DNA from 3 places in the Paenibacillus sp. FSL R10-2736 genome. Region 3 is predicted to be linked to each of the others. Evidence: riboswitches for the same ligand, from Rfam matches in the RefSeq annotation. Region 3 holds a riboswitch; each other region holds the start of a gene.
What was found. Region 3 has a riboswitch for cyclic di-AMP ahead of NSQ73_RS30705 (C40 family peptidase). Riboswitches for the same ligand answer to the same signal wherever they lie in the genome.

Region 1 (7,862 bases), on a different contig from region 3:
CTGAGCCTCCGCAGCCGGGACGTGGCGGCACTCCGGGTCTATGTGGATGGCAGGCTTGCCGCCATCCAGCCCGGGGGGAGTGCCGGGCTTGAATGTGTGCTGCCGCTGGGCTTCGGCAGCCATGATCTGCTGGTCGAGGCCGTCTGCTGCGGCCCGGACTGGGGCTTCCGGCTGGAAGCGGCGGACGCAGGGGGAGAAGCGGAAGCGGACACCGTGAACCTGGTCTTGCCGCATCCTGTGGAAGGGCAGGCAGGACCCTGGCTGTATCTGGGGACCTTCCTTGCATCGGCTGCACCGGAGGCTGCGGCGGCTGCTGTGATGGATACTCCCTTTGGGGAAGGGGCGGAGAGCTGCTTTTGGCGGGTAGACCGCCCCGGCGGAGCGGTCAGGCCGTATCTGGAGAGCACGCTGTACGGACGCTGGAATTATCCGCTGGGCGTGACGTTATACGGGCTGCTGTGCACAGGGATTGTGCTGGATGATTCCCATTACACCGCTTATTCCAGAGGCCATATTGAGCAGTGCACACGGCTTCATGAATATGCACTCTGGGACACGGGCCGTTACGGCGCTCCGGGAATTAATCAGCAGCTGGCGCTAATCGACTCCCTGGATGATTGCGGCTCATTCGGTGCGGCGATGCTGGCAGCGCACAGCGTGCAGCCGCTGCCTGGAGCAGCCGGGGCGGCAGAATATATTGCCCGTTACATTCACGGGACACAGTCCCGTGACGAGGCGGGTGCGCTTTACCGCACCCGGGGCACGACCGACTTCATGCAGGGAACGATGTGGTGTGATGATTTGTATATGAGCACCCCTTTTCTGGTCCGGTACTATCAGCTAACCGGCAATGCTGAATATCTGGATGACGCAGTGGCCCAGTTTCTGCATTACCGCGCGCGGCTGTTCCAGCCGGAGCTTGGCATTATGCACCATGTCTATGACTATAAATTCGGCAAGCCGAACGGTGTGCATTGGGGCAGAGGCAACGGCTGGGTGCTGTTCTCACTGACCGAGCTGCTGGAGATTCTGCCGGAGCAGCACCCGCAGCAGCCGGAGCTGCTGGATTATTTCCGGGAGCTGTGTGAAGGGTATCTGCGGCTACAGGATGCAGCAGGGTTATGGCATCAAGTTCTGACGGATGCCGAATCCTATGCGGAGGCATCCTGCTCTTCAATGTTCGTGTATGCATTCGCTAGAGGGGCGCGCAGAGGCTGGCTGCTCAAGCCGCACCCCTACGCCGCTGCAGCAATACGCGGCTGGCACGCCCTTGCCGAATACTGCATCGACAAGCAGGGGAATGTCTACGGCGTCTGCCGGGGATCAGGCTACTCCTTCAATAAGCTCTATTACAAGGAGCAGCTCACCTGGCAGCTCAACGATACTCACGGAATTGGCATAGTACTGCTGGCCGGTATTGAAGCGCTGGAGCTTACGCGGGAGCTGGAAGCACAGAAACGATAAAGAAATTATACTGTATTGATAATATTTGCCGGCCGGGGCTGTCTAGTAAGCAGATTCACTGCTTACTAGACAGCCTCTTTGCTATGTAACAGCACTGCTCCAGAGAAACGGAGCAAGAAGGAGTAAATCATCGGCCGCTTAAGAACGAAAGCAAAGAATACGCCTTCATTCATGCAGGGACGGCATTTTTGGCTTCTTTTGTCAACCGCAGCGTTTTACATTAAATGGCTGCAGGCGTAAGATTCAAATCAACAACCGAATGAAATTTAACTGTTCTCAAATGGCTGAATTCCAGTAATGGGAACGGGGGAACCAACGGTGATTACGGCTTTTGCTCAGATAGCGGCCGCTCACCTGGGGTGAATCCTTGCTGCATGCTGTAACGGTGCTCCGGCAAGGTAGGGCAATCTCGCTGCCCGAATCCGTCAGCTAACCCCGTAAGCCTCGAAGAGAGAGGATGAGCGCCATGATCGATTAACCGACCACGGAGAGCCCTGCTGCTGCTGTGGTCTTTTTGCTGTGCAGGCAGTGGGGGAAGACGGTCTGAATCAAGAATAACAATTCATATAACAACGTAAAAAGTATCTTTATAATGTGATCTGAACTGCCTAAGGAGGTGATCGTTATCTTAACTATATTTATCGTGTGCTTCTGGGTCGGACTGCTCCTACTCCTAAGCGGCGGACTTCACGGGCATGGCCTGGCGGGTCATCTGCATGCGGGGGGCGGTGACGCCGGGGGTCCGGGCTTTGTGCCTATACTCCCGCTGATGGTGTTTGTCACAGTCTGGGGCGGCTCTGGTTATGTGCTTATCCGCTTCAGCGGAATGAGCGTGCTTGCAGTAGTGCTGATCTGTACCATGATTGCCTTGCTGACAGGGTGTCTGATGTATGCAGTGCTGGCCCGGGTGATGACCCGGTATGACAGCAGCATGAATGAATTGGATTATGAGCAGGCAGGGCAGCTTGGATACATCAGTGTGCCTGCAGCGGATGGGACAGCCGGGGAAATGAAATATGTGCTGCACGGAACGATGCGCTCCATTGGAGTGAGGGCAGCAAGCGGCCAGCAGCTTGTGAGGGGCGACAGGGTGATTATTTTGAAGGTGGATAAGGGAATGGCGGAAGTAACCCTCTTCGAGAGGGAATTCGGAGAATTATAAATGACGGGGAGTGTCGGACCAAATGGTTATTCTTTATTTAATCTCGGGCATTGTTGTTGTTATTCTGCTGGCTTTGTTCAGTATCGTGACCGCTTATAAAAAAGTCCCGCCCAATCAGGCGATGATTGTATACGGTCTCGGCGGTAAAAGAGTGGTGCAGGGCGGCGGTACGTTCGTCATCCCCGGCTTCCAGAACAATAAGACCATCTCGATGATGCTGATGAGCTTCGATGTCATTCCGGCGCAGGCGATGTTCTCCCGGCAGGGCATCAAGCTCAACCTGGAGGCGGTCGCCCAGATAAAAATCAAAAGCGATCCCACCGCTATTCTGACGGCCAGTGAGCAGTTCATCGACCGGCCGGAAGAAGACCGCGAGACGATTATCCTGCATTCGGTGGAGGGCCACCTGCGCGGCTTGATCGGGCAATTGACGGTGGAATCCATCCTCAAGACGCCTGATGAAATCAACAGCAAGATGAGGGAGACCTGCTCGGAGGACCTCGACAAGATGGGGCTTGAGGTCGTCAGCTTCACCATCAAGAAAATTACGGATGACAAAGGGTATATCGACAATATGGGGGTTCCGGAAATTGAGCGCATCCGCCGCGATGCCAGCATTGCCAAGGCGGAAGCGGAACGCGACATTCAGATCAAGCAGGCCGAGGCGGAGAAGGAATCCTCCATTGCCAAAGCCAATGCGCATCAGGCCACCATTGAAGCGGGAACCGCCGCCCGCGCGAAGGAATCCCTGTTTGAGAAGGAACTGAACATCAAGCAGGCGGATTTCAAGCTGGAGACAGAAGTGAAGAAGGCACAGGCGGATCTTGCGTATGAATTGCAGCAGAACAAAATTAAGCAATCGCTCGTTACCGAACAGGTCAAAATCACGCAGATGGAAGCGGAGGCCAACCGCACAGTCCGGGAAATTGAAGTCGAGCTGAGACAGCGGGAGCTGGAGGCAACGGTGATCAAGCCTGCCCAGGCGGAGAACCAGGCTACGGTCATGAGAGCGGAAGCCGCCAAGCAGCGGCAGATTCTTGAGGCGGAAGCCGAGGCAGCGACAACGACCAAGCGCGGACTGGCCACGGCGGAAGCTGAGCTGGCGAAAGGGAGAGCGAATGCGGAGATTGTCCAGCTGGCCGGAGCGGCGGAAGCGGGAGCCCTGGAGAAGAAAGCCGAAGCGTACAAACAGTTCACACAAGCTGCGCTTACCGTGGAATTCCTGAAAATACTGCCGGAGCTGGCTGAGAAAATTGCTTCCCCGCTCGCCAAGGTGGATAAGATTACAGTGATTTCCCAGGATGGAGCTACCTCAGGCGTGAACAAAATTACCGGTGATATCGCCAAAATAATGGCCCAGGTTCCTGAGTTGACCCAGACGCTTACCGGTATGAATGTGACCGAAGCGCTCAGCGGACTGCTTGGCCGGGATAAAGAGCAGTAATTCATATACAGCAGCAATAAAGCCGCCGTTCTTTCGTTAATGGAGAATTGCGGATTTATTGCTTTTTTGTGTGCCGGTTTTTCTCACTGGTCACAGACGTGAAGCTGGATTTGTAGTAAACTGGAAGGAATGTACTGTCTGCTCGCAATTATTCTACAGAAAAGAATGTGATATATTTATGCAGCTTCAGGCTCGACTGCCGGCCAAAAAATGGCTGGAGAAGTACCTTTCCGGGGAAGGGATGGATTACCGGCAAATTGTAGCTTTATTTATTCCGATCCTGATTGACCAGGCTTTCATCATCGGGCTTAATCTGGTAAACACTGCGATGATCAGCTCATCCGGCATGGCGGCGGTCAGTGCGGTGAATATGGTAGATTCACTGAATATATTCCTGATCAACGTATTCGTTGCCATTGCTACCGGCGGGACAGTGGTCGTTGCGCAGTACAAAGGCAGCGGCAACGACCGGATGGTATCCCAGGCTACGGCGGGTTCGGTTACCTCGGTATCGCTGATCGCCGTGGGAATCGGACTTCTGCTCATGGGCTTCCACACGCCGATACTGAACCTGCTGTTCGGAACAGCTTCCGCCGATGTGCTGGATAATGCCCGGATCTACATGATCGGCAGCAGTATTTCTTATCTGGGGATCGCCGTGGTTCAGGCGGTGTGCGGTGCGCTGCGCGGCGTCGGCAGGACGCGGGCTTCGCTGATGCTGTCGCTGATCATGAATCTGTTATACGTACTACTGAACGTAGTCTTCATTAACCTGCTGCACATGGGTGTGCTGGGGATGACGCTGGCGGTCAATATCGCGCGGTATGCGGGCATGATCTTTGCCCTGGTGTACCTGTTCAAGATTGACACGGTACTGCGTGTGCGGGTCCGCGACCTGTTCCATGTTCCGGTCTCCATGCTGCGCAGAATTATGTTCATCGGCATTCCATTTGCAGCTGAGCAGATGTTCTTCAATGGCGGCAAGCTGCTGACCCAGATTTTTATTGTTAGTATGGGCACCTATGCGATTGCGACCAATGCTATTGCCGGCTCGCTGGCGATGGTGTTTCAGATTCCGGCCAGTGCATTGTCGCTGACGATCGTAACGGTGGTCGGCCAATGCATCGGGCGGGGGGATGTGGCGGATGCCAGAAAATTCATCAAGTCCTTCCTCTGGATCGGTTCAGCCTCGTATGCCTTGGTCGCCCTGCTCCTGATGCCGCTGTTCCATCCGCTGGTGTCAATCTTCTCTCCGCCTCCTGAGATCATTGACGACTTGTTTGTAGTCCTGCTGGTGAATGCTATTGCCCAGATTCCGCTGTGGGCGGTCAGCTTCATTCTGCCGTCCGCGCTGCGGGCAGCGGGGGATTCCCGCTTCACCTCTATCACCTCCATGCTGTCGATGTGGCTGTTCCGGGTCGTATTCGGTTACATTCTCGGGATCGTCCTAGGCTACGGTGTGCTGGGGGTCTGGCTGGCGATGAACTGCGAGTGGGCCGTCCGGGGATTTGTGTTTCTATGGCGCTTCAGAGGCGACAAATGGTTTGCGCATAAGCTGATATGAACGCTGTGGCTGCTGATCTAAAGGCTGTCCCGTAAGTAGTTTTCCCATAAATGTAAGACAACAGAGCAGCGTTGCCCGTTATTAAGTGGCGCTGCTCTGCGTTTTTTGTATCGCGTGCAGATTCCCTGCACGTGGTGTAATGAAGTGAAGGCTGGCGCGATATGATGTCGAGCCGCGTCGGGCTGTCCAAGTGTTCTCCGGTAGGAGTGAGGAGTGGCTTCTTCAGGCCAGCAAGTGGAAAAACGTATCTTAATTCGTCAATTTCTGAGCGATGTGCGGAAGCAAGTGGAAAAACAACATCTAATAGGGGTAGTTTTCACTACTTTGGATGAAATGGAGTGATTTAAGTGCTGTTTATTCAACTGCTGATTAAGCAGGGGGACATTCGCTCATCAGCAAGTGTAGTAAATCCAACTGCTATTAATCCGGCCTCTATAGCATCCGGCTTATAAAGTGGCAGACAGGTGCTTCTTAGTTCTGACACTCCAGTGAAATGAACTATAAAAAGCACGGTACAATCTTTAGTTTCGGGTAAGACGCTTTTTTTGCATTATGCTACGATTTGGGTTGAGAAGGGGGGCAGCTTTCACATAACTGTAAGCGCTTAACTCAAAAGAAACCCAAATTCATACAGAGGAGTGCAATGCATGAAGCGAATAATCAAGCAAGTCTCTCTCGTATTACTTGCAGCCGTCCTGCTTCTTCCGGCAGGCGGGTATATTCCGGCTGCTCAGGCAGCAGAGGCCCCGGCCAAGGTATACCACGAAAGCTTTGCGGGCGGCACAGGCAAGGCAGTCCAATCCGGAGGCGCCAGCCTCAGTGCAGTCACGGGAGTTCCTTTTGACGGAAATGCCGATGGAGCAGCGTTATACGTAAACAACCGGGTAAATAACTGGGATGCGGTTGATTTCAAATTCTCGGATGTCGGCCTCAAGAACGGGCACACATACACCGTCACTGCTGTCGTCTACGTTGACGCTAATGTAGCGGTCCCGGACGATGCGGCGGCGGCGCTCCAGACGGTGAAAAGCTATGGGAATTATACGGCAGTACCCTATGTGGCAGGCCAATCAGTCACACTGAAGAAAACATTCACTGTGGATACCAGTGCCGTGGACCCCGACAAGAAGGATTATGGCTTGCGCATCAATTCTAACGAGGCCGGGGCCGCAGTGCCATTTTATCTTGGAGATATTCTGTTCACTGAAGAGGGCACTCCAGGCGGCGGGGAAGAACCTGTCCGGGACCCGGCTTTACCATTCAATACGATCACCTTTGAAGACCAGACGGCAGGCGGCTTCACCGGCAGAGCGGGAACCGAGCTGCTTACTGTAACCGGTGAAGAGAATCATACGGCTGATGGTTCCTACGCGCTGAAGGTGGAAGGCAGAACCTCTACCTGGCACGGGCCTTCCCTGCGTGTGGAGAAATACGTGGATAAGGGCAGCGAATACAACATCTCTGCCTGGGTCAAGCTGATCGATCCTGCCAGCTCGCAGCTCCAGTTGTCTACGCAGGTGGGCAATGACAGTGGTGCGAGTTATGTGGCCCTGTCCCCCAAGACGATCAGCACTGCTGACGGCTGGGTGAAATTTGAGGGCAGCTACCGCTATAACAGTGTGGGCGGCGAATATCTGACCCTTTATATTGAAAGCTCCAACAACACAGCAGCCTCCTTTTATATCGACGATATCACTTTTGAGCATACAGGCACCGGCCCGGTGGATATTCAAAGGGATCTGGTTCCTCTAAAAGCAGCCTATCAGAATGACTTCCTGATCGGTAACGCGATTTCAGCCGAGGATCTGGAAGGTGTCCGGCTGGATCTGCTGAAGCTGCATCACAACGTTGCTACCGCAGGCAATGCCATGAAGCCGGATGCGCTGCAGCCGACTAAGGGGAATTTCACTTTTACAGCGGCAGATGCGATGGTGAACAAGGTGCTGGCGGAAGGGATGAAGATGCACGGGCATGTGCTGGTATGGTACCAGCAGTCGCCTGACTGGATGAACCTGACCACGGATGCGGCAGGCAATACCGTTCCTCTGGGACGTGCCGAAGCACTCACCAATCTTAGAACTCATATCCGGGAGGTTATGGAGCATTTTGAGGGCAGGGTGATCTCCTGGGATGTAGTTAATGAAGCAATGAATGATAACCCGTCCAACCCGTCCAACTGGCAAGGGGCTCTGCGTCAATCCCACTGGTATGATGCCATCGGTGCGGAC
Region 2 (7,862 bases), 560 kb from region 3:
GGTGCAGCGCAGCGCATTCTGCAGCTGGCCATGGCCCAGGGCGAGGTAGAGCATTTCGAGATTAAGGAACCGACGCTAAACCAAATCTTTATCAGAGCGGTGGGTGAATCTAATGAATAAGATGGGGAGCATTATCAACTTCACATTCAAGAACAAGGTAAGAACCAAGTCCTTCATGATTACAACATTAATTCTGGTGCTCCTGCTGAGTATCGGGATGAATATTCCTTATCTGATCAAGGTGTTTAAGGGAGAAGACGGTGCTAAGGAAGCTACGCAAATCGGAGTGGTTGCCGAGCAGGGCTTCCGGCCTGCCGAACTGCTTCTGGCGTATACACCACCGGCTGAAACAGATGCCCAAGTCGAATTCACAGCTTATACCTCCGCAGATGATGCTGCGCTGAAGCAAGGGCTGGAGGACGAGAAGATTGAGGGTTATCTCACCTTTGCTTCAGAGGGCAGTGAGGGGGTACCTCCGGTAACGTATCACAGTAAAGACGGGGATATCAGCGACAAAGTGCAGAGTTATCTTCAAACTGCTTTGCAGCAGGTGAATACCGGACTTATTGTCGGCGATAAGCTGACGGAGAGCCAGGTAGCAGCGATATTCGCTCCAGTTTCAATTGGTACAGAGCAGCTGAATGCAGATGCAGCAGCCTCGGGTTCAGAAGAAGGGGATGCCAAGCCGGTCATTAACTATGTTGTCGTCTACGTCCTGCTGATGCTATTCTTCATGTCGGTGATGATGACCGGCAACATGATCGCCGCTGAGATTACCTCGGAGAAAAGCTCGCGTATCATGGAGATTCTGATCACCAGCGCATCACCATTAACACAGATGTTCGGCAAGGTCATCGGGATCTTCCTCGTCGGCCTGCTGCAGATCGCCATTATATCTGCCAGCATCGCTGTTAACCTGATGCTGCCGCACAATTCCGGCATCCTGACTGATTTCGACCTGGATCTGGGACAGCTGAATGCCAGCATTCTGGTGTATGGATTTATCCTGTATATCCTGGGTTACTTCCTGTATGCCCTGATGTATGCAGCTGTAGGTTCGATTGTCAGCCGGACAGAGGATCTGGGGCAGGCAGTTATGCCTGTGATGATGGTGGGCTTCGTCAGCTTCTACCTGCCGCTGTTCAGCATCTCGAACCCGGATACCCTGCTGGTTAAGGTAGCGAGCTTCGTTCCATTCACCTCTTCACTCAGCTTGCTGCTGCGGATCGGCGTTGGCCATGTGGCCTTCTGGGAGATCATGGTCTCACTGGCAATCCTGCTGGCAACGACCTTCGTCTTCGGCTGGCTCGCCGCCAAGATCTACCGCACCGGCGTCCTGATGTACGGCAAGCGTCCTAGCATCAAGGAGATTAGAAAAGCGATGAAGGCTTATAAGATCTAAGGAGTGGGAGTTATGGATAAAAAGCATCAGCAAAACGCCGGATTGTTGTTTGCAGCTTCTTTTCTTTCACTAACAGCGAGCCGGATTATTCATTCTAACGGAAGCAACCTGATAGATTTCACGCAAGGGATGCTAACGGGTATAGGCATTGTGGGTATGGTGGTGACCATCATAGCTTTTGGCAGATATCAGAAGCGCAGCCAGTAAACATAGATCAAAGCCCATTCGCCGGGGGAGGCGGGTGGGCTTTTTCTACTTATGCAGACAGTGCGCTTGGAGCGCTATCCTTCCTTTTTACATTTTATAATTAAGAAGTTTAAGGAAGGTTTGTTTTTCATATTCTTACCGGGCTCATCTATTTCTGATATCTCGACCAGACCATAGTTGGCAAAGTCTTGTTGAATGGAGTCAGCATCATAAAAAAACATTTTCACTCGGTCCATGATTTCGAAATAGTCTGTATCCAGTTGGACGCCTTTACCGTACATTGGTACTTTTTTGGATACCGTTGTAAAGACCATATATCCACCAGGCTTCAGCTGATTATAACAATCCTGAATGAACTTCTCCCGCTCACGCTGATCCAATAAGTGAATCAGGGCATAGCAGAATATACCGTCATAGAGTTTGTTGTCAAATGGCATATCGGTTACCGAGCCGTGGTAAACATTCATATTCAGTCCGCTCTGCCTCGCCAGGTCAATCGCTGTTTGCGAAATTTCAATACCAGTAACGTCTATTCCATTGTCCGTAAAAACCTTTGCATTTCTGCCATATCCAATGCCGGGAATCAGGATGTCTTTAACATTCTTTTCAAGGAAAAAGTCCTTGGTTAGGATGGCCGAGTCAGAAGGTTCAAATCCCCACATCGTTTGTTTTTCTATGAAGCTTGCTTCCCAGAACTCCGTCATAGCCCGATCTCCTTTAATTTCACCAGATAGTTATTACAGACACATTATATCTACAATAAAACCGATTAGCAATGTTATTGTTAATCCTCGTATCTAAACAGATAGACTTTTGTGAAGCGGGCGGATATTATGTTAGATGGATTTAGAACGATTAAGCAGCAGAAGCTAAGTGATGATCTGGAGCTGAACAGTGTGGTAGTGAGCTATCTGGATGATTTCAATGATATCTATAAGTGGATTGAATATGCATCGGATGATTGATCGCGAAACGGGCTTATGAATAATGCTGTTCTATAGAGTGAGTACAAACCACCCCAAACTGGTTAAAACCCAGCAGATAGTGTACCTTAGTAATATTAGTAATTAGGAGTGGTGATTTTTTGTGAAAAAAAGTAGACAGACCCCCGTGCTGGTCGTGCTCTCCATCCTGCTGATCATTATCAGCAGCCTGATCCCGTCAGACAAATCGACCTGGCTGGGAGCACTGCAGACCATCTTGCTGGGCGTCGGGCTGCTCGGATGCTGCATGGCTTTTTGGCGGTTCGCCAAGGGCGGCAAGGGCAAGCGCTGATTTCTGGCACTGGAACGGATAGCATAGCAAATGGAGAGCCGTGGCGGATGCTACGGCTTTTATTAATATGTACGACGTCTGCGGATTTACTCTATGCAGCGCTTGCTACGCGGACTGAGAGGACCTTATTTTGTGAAAAAGTCTGCTTTTTTGCCTGTTGCGGACTCAGGAGCGCTTATATTGTTCAAGGGAGCTCAAAATGAGGCGAAACTGGTTAGTTAAGGTCCTCTGAGTCCGCATGGATCGCTGATTCGCCTGATTGGGCGAAATAACGGATCTACAGTCCGCATGGATCGCAGTGGCATGATTAAAGCTATTGATGCAGGAGCAAACACACGTCCTTAACCACATTGATCCTAATCAATCCACCAAAATGAATCCACGATCTACCATAACCAAGCTACTGTAATCATTCTGGCCTTAATAAGTCAGACCCCACCCAGCAGCTCCCTATCCCGCCGACGGACGCGGGACAGCTGGCCGCGCAGCAGCCATCTGTTCGCGAATCCCTCTGAGCTGCGCTTTCAGCTCAGGGACGCTTCGCTGCAGGATGAGGCTGATCTCGGGCAGCGGCAGCTGGATGCCGTACCATAAGGCGCTGGCGATCTGATCCTCCCAGGTGAGCAGGGCAGAAGAGCAGCGGCCGCGGTCTTGAGCAACCAGCGAGCATTGCCGGATGCATTCCCTGTAGGCGGCAAGGGAGAAGTCCGATGGGATGCTGCCCTTCAGCCACGGCTCATAGAGTGCCGCGAATGTGGCAGTTGTGGCTTGATCGGCGCGGGCGCCCTTCTCCAGCAGCAGACAGCTTAGCGCATAGATGGTTCCGCTGTATTGTTCAATATAGCCGGTGAATCCGGCAGCGGCAGCTGCTTCGGACGATAATGGGTCTGGCATGTGGACACGTTCCTTCCTGAATGTGGGCGATTTATAGTTTGGATATGTAGCTGATTGGTTTGCCGAAATGCTGATCCGCCGGAATAAGTGCGCAAAAAACCGCAGACAGAGGAGGACCTCTGCTGCGGTTTTGTTGCAGGCGTAAGAAGCCTGGGGCAAAATCGTGGCGGATCAAGATCTCTCTCTTTACGCTTACGGGGTTAGCTGTCGGATTCGGACGGTGAGAGTCGCCCTACCTTTTGAGACTGCGTAATTGAAGTCTCCTTCGGATTCACCCCAAGTAGGCCTGTGGCCTGATGGTTCCCCCGTTTTCCGCTTAGCGGAAATTCAGCGTGCATTCACATTTTCACTGGTAACTTTCAACACGAATCATACCCTTTCAGGGTTGTCTTTGTAAAAATGGAAAAGAGTGCTTCTGCGCCGGATTTGCAATAAATTGCTGCTTTGCGAGGAATATTGGAGACTAAAACCATATATGTGGCCGATTATCATCCGTTTATCTCGCTCAATCGCCGTTTTTTATTTTTGAGAGGCAGCGGCAGGAGAACTCCGGAAATATTAATGCGTTAGACGGAAATACCGTCAATAATGGATTTTTGAAAAATGGTGTATTAGTGAGTAATCGGGAGATAATGGGAGATCGATGTTATTGTATGCGTTACCCGTAAGGCAAATAGATTCGTGATTGTGTTATTAGGGTAATTATGGCGGTTTACAAATTGCCCCTGAATTAGAGCCTGATTCTACGAAAATGCTTCCGTTCTAGCCCTGCAAACGATACATCCCGGAGGGCCTAATCCCCCGTTTCCCGAACGCTTGACTTGGACCATACTCCAGGGATTATCATTTGATTCTGTAAGGGCAGACTGTCAATAAAGTACCAAGCCTGAAAGCCAGACTAAGAAGGAGGCCGGCAGCAAATGGAGACTGCTTTTACGATTGCCGAGGTAGCAGAGCGGACAGGACTCAGCCAGGATACCATCCGCTATTATGAGAAAATCAAGCTGCTCCCCCCGGCAAGCCGCAAGGAGAACGGCCAGCGGGCATACAGCAGGCGTGAGCTGGACAGGGTGCACTTCGTCGCTATTCTCAAAAGAACCCATATGCCGCTGCGCACCATTCAAGAATATATCCGGGCTTCAGCGGAAGAGGACTACGAGGAATGCTACAGTGTGCTGGACGGGCATAAAACGTTGATTGAAGAGCAGCTCACGGAACTTACGGCGGCACTGGAGCTTATGCAATACAAGCTGAAGAACTTCCGGGAGCTTAAGGACGGCAGGTTCATCGCGGAAATGGAACAGAGGAGGAACGAGGAATGAATACTGGGATGAATCAAGAGACGAACAGCGGGTTATATAACGCGAAAGCTAAGCAGCAACCGATTCTTTCCGGATATGGTCCGGACACTACGGCAGAGCAAGTAATCCAAGGCCATAATCTGAGCGGTAAAATAGCGGTCGTGACCGGCGGCTACTCCGGCCTGGGCCTGGAGACCACACGTGTCCTGGCTGCCGCGGGGGCCACTGTGATAGTTCCCGTTCGGACACCGGAGAAGGCCCGGCTTGCCCTTGCCGGGATTCCCGGTGTCGAGCTGGAGGCGCTGGATTTGCTGGACCCGGCATCTGTGGATGCCTTCGCGCAGCGGTTCCTGGACTCCGGCCGGCCGCTGCATATGCTGATTCACAGCGCAGGCATCATGGCCTCGCCGCTGGCCCGCGACAGCCGCGGGTACGAAGCGCAGTTCGCGACCAACCATTTGGGGCATTTCCAGCTGGCGGCCCGGCTCTGGCCGGCGCTGGTGCAGGGCGGAGGCACGCGGGTAGTCTCCGTATCTTCACGCGGCCATCGCATTGCCGGTGTTGATTTCGCAGACGTGAATTTTGAGCGTAGAGCCTATGAGAAATGGACAGCCTACGGCCAGTCGAAGACCGCCAATGTGCTGTTCGCCCTTGAACTGGACAAACGCGGGCAAGCACATGGTGTCCGGGCATTCTCCGTGCATCCCGGCAGCATCCTGACCGATCTGGCCCGGCATCTGTCGGATGACGAGCTGCGCGGCATGGGGGCGCTGGATGAAGCGGGCAACCGCATTCCGGCCGGGCGTACAAGTCATATGAAGACGGTCCAGCAGGGAGCCGCGACCAGTGTCTGGTGCGCGGTGAGTCCGCTGCTCGACGGCAAGGGCGGCGTGTATTGCGAGGATGCTGACATCGCTCCTGTAGCGGAGTCCGGGGATTCGCACCAGCCTGGGGTGCAGGACTGGGCGATTGATCCGGGCAACGCTCTGACGCTGTGGGAGCTGAGTGAAGCTATGACGGGGGTTACATTCCCGGCCTGACAGATCTGAACGACAAAAATGGTGCCGGCCCTGTAAAGAGGGCGGCACCATTTTGCATAACTGACTGAATCCTTACTGTACAGCTGCCTCAATAAGCTCCTGAAGCTCAGGAAGATTGAAGCCCTTGACAGCCCGGTCTCCGGATACGGTGACTGGAACACCCATGAAGCCCAGCTTCTCGACTTCTTCCTGATAGACGGTACTGGTCATCACATCTCTGACTTCGAAGGGAATGCCCTTGCTCTCAAGCAGCTGCTTCACCTGATTGCAGTCGCTGCAGCCGGATGTGGAATAGATGATTACGTTCTGGCTCATTGCTCCACAGCTTCCTTGATGGCGCCACGGGTGATTTTCCAGTGGGAAGTGTTCCAGCGGACCTCACCATCCTCCAGCAGGAAAATCTGCGGCGACTCATGCTTAATCCCGAAATCCTCGGCAATCTGATTTGAGACCGGACGGTCTTCGATGACATGTACAATGGCGGCAGGCGTGTCAGAATTCTGTGTATAGGCCTGGAACTCCTCATTTGCTTTGGCACTGATCGGGCAGGTGGTGCTGTGCTTGAAGAGCAATTTTTTGCCGGGTTGCCCTACGTATTGTTGCAGTTCATCCAGTGTATGGATTTGTTGAATAGACATCAGAGGATCACCTTCCTGGAATAGAATTTAGAAAGCATCTTGTCAACAATTGTGTTGTTAACAACTATTATTCTTGATTGTAACATAGTTCAAAATTAAAGCAAAAGAATGTTCAGCAGGCTTATCCCCCTCCCTTACGGGATGTTGATTAAGCCCTATTGCCATGCTAATGTGAGAGTGATGCAGCAACGCTCTGCGCATAAATAAGCAGGTATGAGGGGGTGTGCAATTCATGAAAAGGGTCGCTTTTGTAACCGGTGCCGACCGCGGGCTCGGGTTTTATCTGGTACGCTTTCTTCTTGAGAATAAATACACAGTGTTTGCCGGCCGGTATTTACCGGAAGTGGAGGCACTGGAGGCTTTGAAAGCGCAATACCAGGACACGCTGATGCTGGTCCCTCTTGATATCGGCAGCGCAGAGAGCGTGAAAGAGGCAGCGCGGAGTATTGCCGGCAGTACAGGACACATCGATATTATTATCAACAATGCCGGTATTATCCACCAGGCGGACAATGCTACAATGCTCGTGGATATGGATGATGAGGCTATGGCGCAGCTCTATAATGTGAATGCGCTCGGCGCACTCCGGGTGAGCAACGCGTTGATGGGATTGCTTCTGCAGGGCAAGCAGCGGCTAATTATTAACATCTCCTCAGAGGCAGGCAGTATCAGCCGGAACAAAAGAATTAATATGTACGGCTACTGCATGTCGAAGGCGGCGCTGAATATGCAGTCCTCGCTGATGCACAATCATCTGCGTAAGCTGGGCGGACAGGTGATGGTCTTTCATCCCGGCTGGCTGCAGTCTTATATGAGCGGAGAGAAGAATATGGAAGCACCGATTCCCCCGGAGGAATCAGCGTATAAGATCATGAATATCGTACAGGATCATAAGAAATATCTGGGTGAGGAACCGGTGTACATCGATCTGGACGGCAATCTCTGGCCCTGGTAACAGCAGCGGACTTTTGTGGGATAATGGATTAAGCAATAATAGATGATCAACTTTGCACAAGAGAGGTGTGAATGCAATGACTTCCTTCAAAGCACTTGCGTTTGGCAGCTATACCGAGGTTAAATATCATCCGTTCACGGGAGTAGACCG
Region 3 (7,862 bases):
AGCTCGTCAGGCGAAGCGGCCCACCACTCTTCATTATGGGCGATCAGCAGTGATTTCAGCGCATTCCGCTCCGTAGACCCAAGTCCCTCCACAATAATCTTCCGTTTCAGGGCTGCATCCAGCTTATTGACATGATCGGCAAGAATCTTCCAGCCCCGGCGGGCTTCGGAATCAATCCACATCTCACAGGCGGTAATTCCGCCGTAGAACTGGCCCTCCGGTGTACGGTCCACAGCAACCCAGACCACCCAGACCTGTCTTCCTTCCGGTACATCCTCACGGTTCACGGAGAACTTAATCCCCTTCTCCACTTTGCTCTTGGCATGCATGGCACCGATATCGATAACGGCGATACCTTGATCAATAATAACAGGCGATACATTACCCAGATCAATGGAGCCTGCCCCGAAGCCTTTATGCTTACTCTTGGCATTCACAATATTCAAGGCAATCTGCTTTTTGCCCTCTGGTTGTACGTTATCCACAAGTGCACATCCTTTCCATTCACTAATTATTTAATTTTAGCTAATAATGCGCCGATTGCAAACATATACATCCCGTAGATGCTTGTCACGGGAGGAATCACAGTATGAAGCCACATTCATTAAGGTATACCCTCATCTTCGCAGCTCTGGCTGTTCTCACCTTGCTTGGAGGCGGAATATGGTTTCTTTCAGGGCACAGCCCTGCCGTATGGACTGCCTCTGCCCCAAAAGAGGCCAAGTCCCCCGCCGTCCTGCCGCAGCAGCAAATTGTGCAGTCCACTCTTCCGGAGATCACTCCGCCTCCGGTGTCGGAGGTTTTAAGCCAGCGTGTGGTGGAATATCACATGGATGTTCAGCTGCTGGCCGATACGGGAACCTTAGCAGCTTCCGAAACGGTGACCTGGATCCATCCGGGCAAAAAACCGGTCCAAGAGCTCTATTTTCACCTTTACCCCAATGCATTCGCTTCCGGCGATACAACCTTTATGAAGGAATCCGGAGGAACGCTTCGCGGCGACTCCATGCCTGCGGGCGGATACGGCAGCCTGACGCTGACGGATCTGCGGACCTCCGAGGGGATTTCGCTAATGCAGCGCACCCAGTATGTGCAGCCTGACGACGGCAATGTGAATGACAAGACCCTGCTTAAGGTCCACCTGCCCCAGCCGGTAAACGGTGGTGAGAGCGTAACACTCAAACTCCAGTTTGAGGTCAAGCTGCCGAAAATATTCGCCCGTATGGGAACCGCCGGCAACTTCGTCATGGCCGGCCAGTGGTTTCCCAAGCTCAGCGTCTACGAGCCCGCTGGCACAAGGGGAGTACAGGAGGAAGGCTGGAATCTGCATCAGTACCATGGCACATCTGAGTTCTACAGTGACTTCGGTATTTACAATGTAACCATCTCCGTCCCGTCCGGTTACAAGGTTGCCGCCACCGGATTTCCGGTGAAGAACGCGCGGCTGGTACAGGACCGAAAAATCTATCAGTTCTACGCAGATGATGTTCATGACTTCGCCTGGGCGGCATCGCCGGATTTTGTGGTTGCCGAGAAGGCCTTCTCCGCGCCGCAGGTGCCCGGAGTAAAGATCAAGCTCTATCTGGACCCGCTGCATAAGGATCTTCAGGAGCGCTACTTCCAGGCCGCAGAGGCTGCCCTGACCGCCTTCAGCAAATGGTATGGCCCGTATCCTTACTCCACCTTATCCATTGTAGTCCCGCCTGAATCTGGCAATGGGGCCGGGGGGATGGAATATCCGACGCTGATCACTGCCTTCGGTGCTGCCGAGGCATCGCCCGGCACTTCGCTTGAACGGACCGTGATCCATGAGATCGGTCACCAGTATTTCTATGGCATGGTCGCCAGCAATGAATTCGAGGAGGCGTGGCTGGACGAAAGCTTCACCTCATATGCCGAAGACCGGCTGATGGAGCAGGAATATGGCGTTGCCTCAAGCCTCCCGCTGCAGTCCAGTCTGGTCTCCTCCTCACAGCCGCTCAATCTGGAGACCTGGAAATACACCGGAGATGATGCCTACACGCGCAATGTCTATATCCGGGGCAAGCTGGTGCTCCGTGACATCGAACGGTTAGCAGGAGCCAAGAACATGGATGCCATTCTAGCTGCCTATGCCCGTAAATACCGCTTCAAGCATCCCTCGACCGCTGACTTCCAGAAGATTGTGGAGAAAGTGACCAAGCAATCCTGGCAGACTTATTTTGACCAGTACGTCTACAGCGGCGGAGCCCCTGATTTTGCAGTAGACGACATCAGGCTCACAGCTAAACGGGACGGCGGCAACGGAGCAGGCATTCAATATGATGCTGTAGTTGAGGTAAGCAACAAGGGCAGCCATTACGGGGATGTCCCTGTAAAATTTATTTTCTCGGACGGGTACTCGGTTCAGCAATACTGGAACGGCGAAGGGAAGACAACATCGTTTGAATTATCGTATAAGGCACCTCTGGTCTCCGCCGAGATTGATCCGGGACATTCCATACTGCTGGAGAGCAAGCATCTCAATAATTTCAGAATGGCGGAGCTTGAGCACAATACTCTTTCCCGCTGGACGCTCAGTGCGACGACACTGCTTGAAACCCTGCTCGGAACTCTTGTCTGGTGAGGTGAAGGATTGTGAAAATTTCGATAACCCGCGGTTGGCACAGCATGAAAGAGCAATTTTATATCCTGATTCTGCTATTTATCTACCGGCTGTTCTGGGGCTACTTCATGTACAAATTCATTAAAAGCGCCGTCGTTCCGGTACTGCTGCGTTATCCGGATGCGGATGCCGGCGGCAGTAGCATAGGCAGGCTGCTGTATTATATTGAGGGGCAGACTGCACTGCACACGGACCCGGACGTCCGGCAATGGCTATGGCTGCTCCTGGCACTGACTCTGTTGCGGCTGCTGCTCTCCCCCTTTATCCGGGCGGGCCTGCTGCACGAGCTACACCAGGAACGTGCCGGGGAGCGCGGACTGTTCTTTTTTCCCGGGATGAAGCGTTATGGGCTGCCTGTCCTGCTGTTCAGTCTCGTTGAATGGGCGCTGGCACTTCTGCCGCTCTATTGGCTGCTGCCGAAGATGTACCGTCTGCTTCTGAACGGCATTCTCGATTATCCGCTGCTGCTGACGCTCGTGCCTTATGTGCTGGGCTGGCTCATCTACCTCTTCCTTATCCGCAAGCTGCTGCTGTATATGCAGTTCGGTTATACTGCAGGCACGGGCATGTTCACTTCGCTGCTGATCTGTCTGAAAGTCCTTTTGCACTCCATCGGGATATCCGTCATTATAGGCGCAGGAAGTCTGGTGACGCTGTTCCTCTGCGGCGCTGCAGCGCTCTTCTGTCCCGGTCTCCCGGCCCTGCTCCTGCGCCAGGCAGCCCCGCTGCCATCCACTCTGTTCAAAATGTGGGGCATAGCCGCGCAGTATCATCTCTGGTCCAGTAAATCATTCCCACAATAATCGGCCGCCAAAACGGCATACTAAAAGAGTCATCGCCCCTCTGGTGAGGTGCATGACTCTTTTTTGTTTACAGCTGCGATAAGTGCATTTGCAAAACTGTAAATCCTCTGGTACAATGATGCCTGTACTACTAGTAACAAATTTGTAATCTTTCAAATGGAATTAAGCAGCTATGTAACCGAAGCCTTTAATCTTATGTCGATATGTCACTATTCTGGTGCACAAAACGCCGAATTCCCTGCACCGGGGAGTGGGGGAACCATATTTTGGGTGAATTGATCTCGCTTTAGAGGGATCATAGGGGAACCTTCTACCGAATCCTTAAGCTAACCTCGCAGGCCTTGGAAGGAGTACATCTTTTGAGAAGTCAGAACTTTAAGAAGAAATGCACCGCAGCAGCGCTGGGTCTTGTGATGGTATTCACACTTGGAGCAGGCAGCGCTTTCGCAGATTCCAAAATGGATACTGTGATCTCAAAAACCATTGGAACGTCATATAAAACCGGGGGCACCAGCACCAGCGGCTTTGATTGTTCCGGATTCACCAAATACGTATTCAAGAGTATCGGCCTTACCTTGCCGCGCACCTCTAAGGCACAGTTCAGCGTTGGAACAGCCGTATCCAAGAGTAATTTGCGTTCCGGTGATTTGGTATTCTTCAATACCCTGGGCAACGGAGTTTCCCATGTCGGTATTTATGTCGGCAATGGCAAATTCGCACAATCCTCCACTTCGCGTGGTGTAACCATCAGTTCGATGAGTCAGGCATACTGGGCCAACCGCTACGTTGGCGCTAAAAGAGTGATGAGCACAACAGCCTACCAAGCTGTCGCTTACGATTGAACCCTTGAACATTTCCTCGAATATTCGTACCTCTAACAACTAAATGTAACTTATACGAGCCCGGTTTTGATTATTGCCGTAATCATTTCCGGGTTTTTCCTTTTCCTTATTCTACCTTTTACACTCATCTGCAGGCCCTGAAACACCTTTTTATCCCAAATCCAAAGAAAAATTCATCAATAGCTCACCTGCTGCGTAAATATGAGTCTTTCTATGCAGCTATAACTCTAAAAAACGCAAAAAAAATGCATTAATATGTTATAAGTGATTGCCAAGCGCCCTAGTCTTTGCTACAATTATCGCAGTGAGCTTTTAGTAACATTTTTGTAATTATTGAATCGCTTTTAACAAAGGTTTTGTCATGTATTGAATAACAGCTAATCCTAATCAACAGTCGTGCCGAGTTCCCTAAAGATTTAGGGAAACGGGGGAACCAACTTTGGGTGAATTGACCTCCTATTCTAAGAGGGGTCATAGGGGACCTTCAACCGAACCCTTAAGCTAACCTCGTAGGCATTTGGAAGGGGTATTTACTTTTGAAGAAGAAGCTAGCAGCCGCAGTACTAAGCTTTTCCATCATCTTCACCATTGGAGCAGGAAGCGCTTTCGCGGATTCCAAAATGGATAAAGTTATCGACAAAGCCATCGGGACCAAATACGTATCCGGCGGTGTATCCACGAACGGTTTTGATTGCTCCGGATTTACAATGTATGTTTTTGATAAGATCGGCATTAACCTGCCTCACCAATCCGGTTCCCAATATCAGATGGGCACTGCTGTATCCCGCGATGAGATGAGACCGGGCGATCTTGTATTCTTCAATACAAGCGGCAAAGGCATTTCCCATGTCGGTATTTATGTTGGTGACGGTGAGTTCGCACATGCTTCTTCCTCGCGTGGTGTAACCATCAGTTCGCTGAGTGACAGCTACTACGTCAACCGCTACGTTGGCGCCAAACGGATTATGAGTACAGATGCTTACAAGACTGTGGCTGCGGATTCCGAAGACAATGACGATGTGCAATAATTTGTCCTAATATAAGCGCTTTTCCAGGATTTTTGCCGAAATCTTGGAGGAGGGCTTATTTTTTTGTCTATAAAATTACTTACCCCGCTCTATATTTGTAAAACACCAATTTCGCTCTTTCATAAAATATTTTTTGGCGTTTGTCAAGTTCCGGTCTTTCTGCAAGGTTTTTGCGTCGAATCCGGCTCGTTTTGTATATAATATTTATAGAATGAAGTAATGTCCCCTTGAAAGGAGGCCTCTGCTTATGATAAGTTCCCCGGTAACTTTTTATGTTGTTCCTATGGAGTCGCGGCATGCTGCTGAGATCTGTGAGTGGAACTACAGGCCCCCGTATAATATTTACGGCTGGATGCCCTGGGAGCAGATGCAGGCGCTCGGTGTTGAATTCGGTGATCCGCAGCTGCGCAGTGAGCAATACGTTTCTGTTGTGAATGGACAGGGAATCCTGTGCGGCTTCGCCCAGCTGTTCCCTATGGAGGGTGTAGTCCGGCTTGGAATCGGCATGCGGCCCGATCTGTGCGGTCATGGCATGGGACATCTCTTCATGAAGGCCATCGTTCAGGCGGCGCTGCAGCGTTATCCGGAACGGGAGATCGATTTGGAGGTACTGACCTGGAATCAGCGGGCCATCCGTGCTTACCAGAAATGCGGATTTACCATAACGGATACTTATGAACGCAGAACCCCAACTGGCGATAAACCATTTTATTGTATGGTCTATGAGAAATAGCATTCCACTTCTGTATGTTTGCAAATTTTCCAGGAGTTTCGTTCATTTTTTTGACACAAATACTATGATAACGCTTCACCATCCGGTATAATGAAGGAAGCAGCTTACATGGAGGGACGGATGCAGATGCAGAAATGGATCATGAGCGGTTTGTTTTTTGCCGCCTGTGCCTTTGCCGTGGTCTTAATGTTTACCCTGCCCGGCAAAGCCGAGGTGGCTGAAGAGAACAAACCTACAATGCCTGAGGTTGTGCTGGACGCTACCAGCGCGGAGGCCCTGGTGAAAGCCAACTGCATCACCTGCCACGGGGATCAGCTTCAGGGCGGTGTAGGGCCGAACCTGCAGCAGGAGGGCGCACAGCATGACGCGGCACAGATTTACAGCATTGTGACCAAAGGCCGCGGGCAGATGCCTTCCTTCAAAGACAAACTAGCCCCTGAGGAAATTGCGAATGTCGCGTTATGGCTGGCTGAGAAGAAATAATAACATGCCCAAAGCAAAATGCCCGCTGCAAAGGATACCCTGGTATCCCTGCACGGGCATTTTTATGGATTAAGCGGTACTGTCGTTTCCATAAGGATCCTGTCCTCTAACGGTTTTTCTCAAAAGCCTCGTTGATTTCATTGGCCTGGCGTATATCCAGTTTCTCCACGTCTGCAGGCAGACGCAGGATAACGGTCTTGTAATCAATGGTGATATGCGGGTGATGGTCGAACGCTTCCGAGATCGCAGCAACATCATCCACAAAAGCAATTCCCTTCATATATTCATTGAACATATATTTGCGCACCATAATATCCTCTTCCAGTTTCCAGCCTTCCAGCTTGCCGATCTGCTCCCGCAGTTCTTCCTCTGTAAATGGCAATTTGTTTCCTCCCTTGCTTAATTAGCTGTATCACAGCAGTCCTGTCTTTCAAATAAAACATCCCTCAGCTTCTTAAAGTCCAAGGGATGTGCCGGTTCAAAGATTTTTTTCGATTTAATGTATTCTTAAATCCCGGCGAATAGTACTTCTCATCCCAATTTTAACATGGGCTGATGCCTGGGACAAACTCTGCTCCGCAGCTGCCTCCGGGCTACACCAGAACGACCGACGCCAAATCCTCGTCGCCGAGCAGAATATTGATGCGGTGCGTTTCTTTATCGTACATTACAACCCCGCTTCCGACCTTAATCACCGGCTCATTGCCCAGTGCGTAGAACAGATCCTCCGCAAGCGCCTCCCAGACCTCCAGCTTCGACTCCTCCGGCAGGTTCTCCCACTCCTCAGGCTCCATTTCGAAAAAAATATACCCGTCGGAAATCCGTCCGACTGCGCCTGTCAGTTCAACCAGAATTTCACTGTAATCTCTGCCATGCTTAACTCCCACGTCAATCACTCCGTTTTCTTCGCTGATGAATAATAACTTACCTTATCCATTATAGCCGAAAAAATCACTTCACAAAAAAGGGAATGCTGTCGATAAATAAGAATATACGTGATTTGGTTACGTGCAGAGTGTCCTCCCGCGGTTCAAGGATGATAAACGCGGTATAGTCGGATCACTTCTTAATTCTCATGGACGAGGTGCATAAATGGAAATTTCAACAATACTAGGACTGGTTTTTGGTCTGATCGCAGTAGTCTGGGGGATGGTACTCAAGCATGCTCCGCTTGAAAGCTTGAACAATCCCGCCGCCTATGTAATTATCTTTCTTGGTACGGCCGCCTCAATCTTCATGGCCTTTCCCATGTCGGAAGTCAAGAATTTCCCTAAGCTGCTGAAGATCCTATTTGTGAAGAAAAAGATGGTCGGCAAGCCCGAACTGATT

Region 1: it holds a riboswitch for cyclic di-AMP, as region 3 does, so the genes downstream of both, NSQ73_RS23560 (hypothetical protein) here and NSQ73_RS30705 (C40 family peptidase) in region 3, are expected to answer to the same signal.
Region 2: it holds a riboswitch for cyclic di-AMP, as region 3 does, so the genes downstream of both, NSQ73_RS33080 (hypothetical protein) here and NSQ73_RS30705 (C40 family peptidase) in region 3, are expected to answer to the same signal.

What each region holds. Positions count from the first base shown of each region.
Region 1 covers NZ_JBBOBN010000001.1:5,499,952-5,507,813, reverse strand. Annotated here, with positions in the region: gene NSQ73_RS23565 (glycoside hydrolase family 88/105 protein) at 1-1,464, shown strand, start outside; cyclic di-AMP (ydaO/yuaA leader) riboswitch at 1,737-1,923, shown strand; gene NSQ73_RS23560 (hypothetical protein) at 2,081-2,626, shown strand; gene NSQ73_RS23555 (flotillin family protein) at 2,649-4,070, shown strand; gene NSQ73_RS23550 (MATE family efflux transporter) at 4,249-5,634, shown strand; gene NSQ73_RS23545 (endo-1,4-beta-xylanase) at 6,282-7,862, shown strand, end outside.
Region 2 covers NZ_JBBOBN010000002.1:1,136,612-1,144,473, forward strand. Annotated here, with positions in the region: gene NSQ73_RS33050 (ABC transporter ATP-binding protein) at 1-120, shown strand, start outside; gene NSQ73_RS33055 (ABC transporter permease) at 113-1,402, shown strand; gene NSQ73_RS33060 (hypothetical protein) at 1,415-1,609, shown strand; gene NSQ73_RS33065 (class I SAM-dependent methyltransferase) at 1,684-2,313, opposite strand; gene NSQ73_RS33070 (hypothetical protein) at 2,443-2,574, shown strand; gene NSQ73_RS33075 (hypothetical protein) at 2,696-2,884, shown strand; gene NSQ73_RS33080 (hypothetical protein) at 3,335-3,778, opposite strand; cyclic di-AMP (ydaO/yuaA leader) riboswitch at 3,954-4,121, opposite strand; gene NSQ73_RS33085 (MerR family transcriptional regulator) at 4,699-5,100, shown strand; gene NSQ73_RS33090 (oxidoreductase) at 5,097-6,119, shown strand; gene NSQ73_RS33095 (glutaredoxin family protein) at 6,192-6,434, opposite strand; gene ytxJ (bacillithiol system redox-active protein YtxJ) at 6,431-6,757, opposite strand; gene NSQ73_RS33105 (SDR family NAD(P)-dependent oxidoreductase) at 6,990-7,712, shown strand; gene NSQ73_RS33110 (ThuA domain-containing protein) at 7,789-7,862, shown strand, end outside.
Region 3 covers NZ_JBBOBN010000002.1:577,153-585,014, reverse strand. Annotated here, with positions in the region: gene NSQ73_RS30720 (YwhD family protein) at 1-485, opposite strand, end outside; gene NSQ73_RS30715 (M1 family metallopeptidase) at 590-2,605, shown strand; gene NSQ73_RS30710 (hypothetical protein) at 2,650-3,447, shown strand; cyclic di-AMP (ydaO/yuaA leader) riboswitch at 3,665-3,803, shown strand; gene NSQ73_RS30705 (C40 family peptidase) at 3,861-4,289, shown strand; cyclic di-AMP (ydaO/yuaA leader) riboswitch at 4,677-4,820, shown strand; gene NSQ73_RS30700 (C40 family peptidase) at 4,826-5,317, shown strand; gene NSQ73_RS30695 (GNAT family N-acetyltransferase) at 5,565-6,050, shown strand; gene NSQ73_RS30690 (c-type cytochrome) at 6,177-6,533, shown strand; gene NSQ73_RS30685 (4a-hydroxytetrahydrobiopterin dehydratase) at 6,640-6,915, opposite strand; gene NSQ73_RS30680 (hypothetical protein) at 7,127-7,420, opposite strand; gene motA (flagellar motor stator protein MotA) at 7,626-7,862, shown strand, end outside.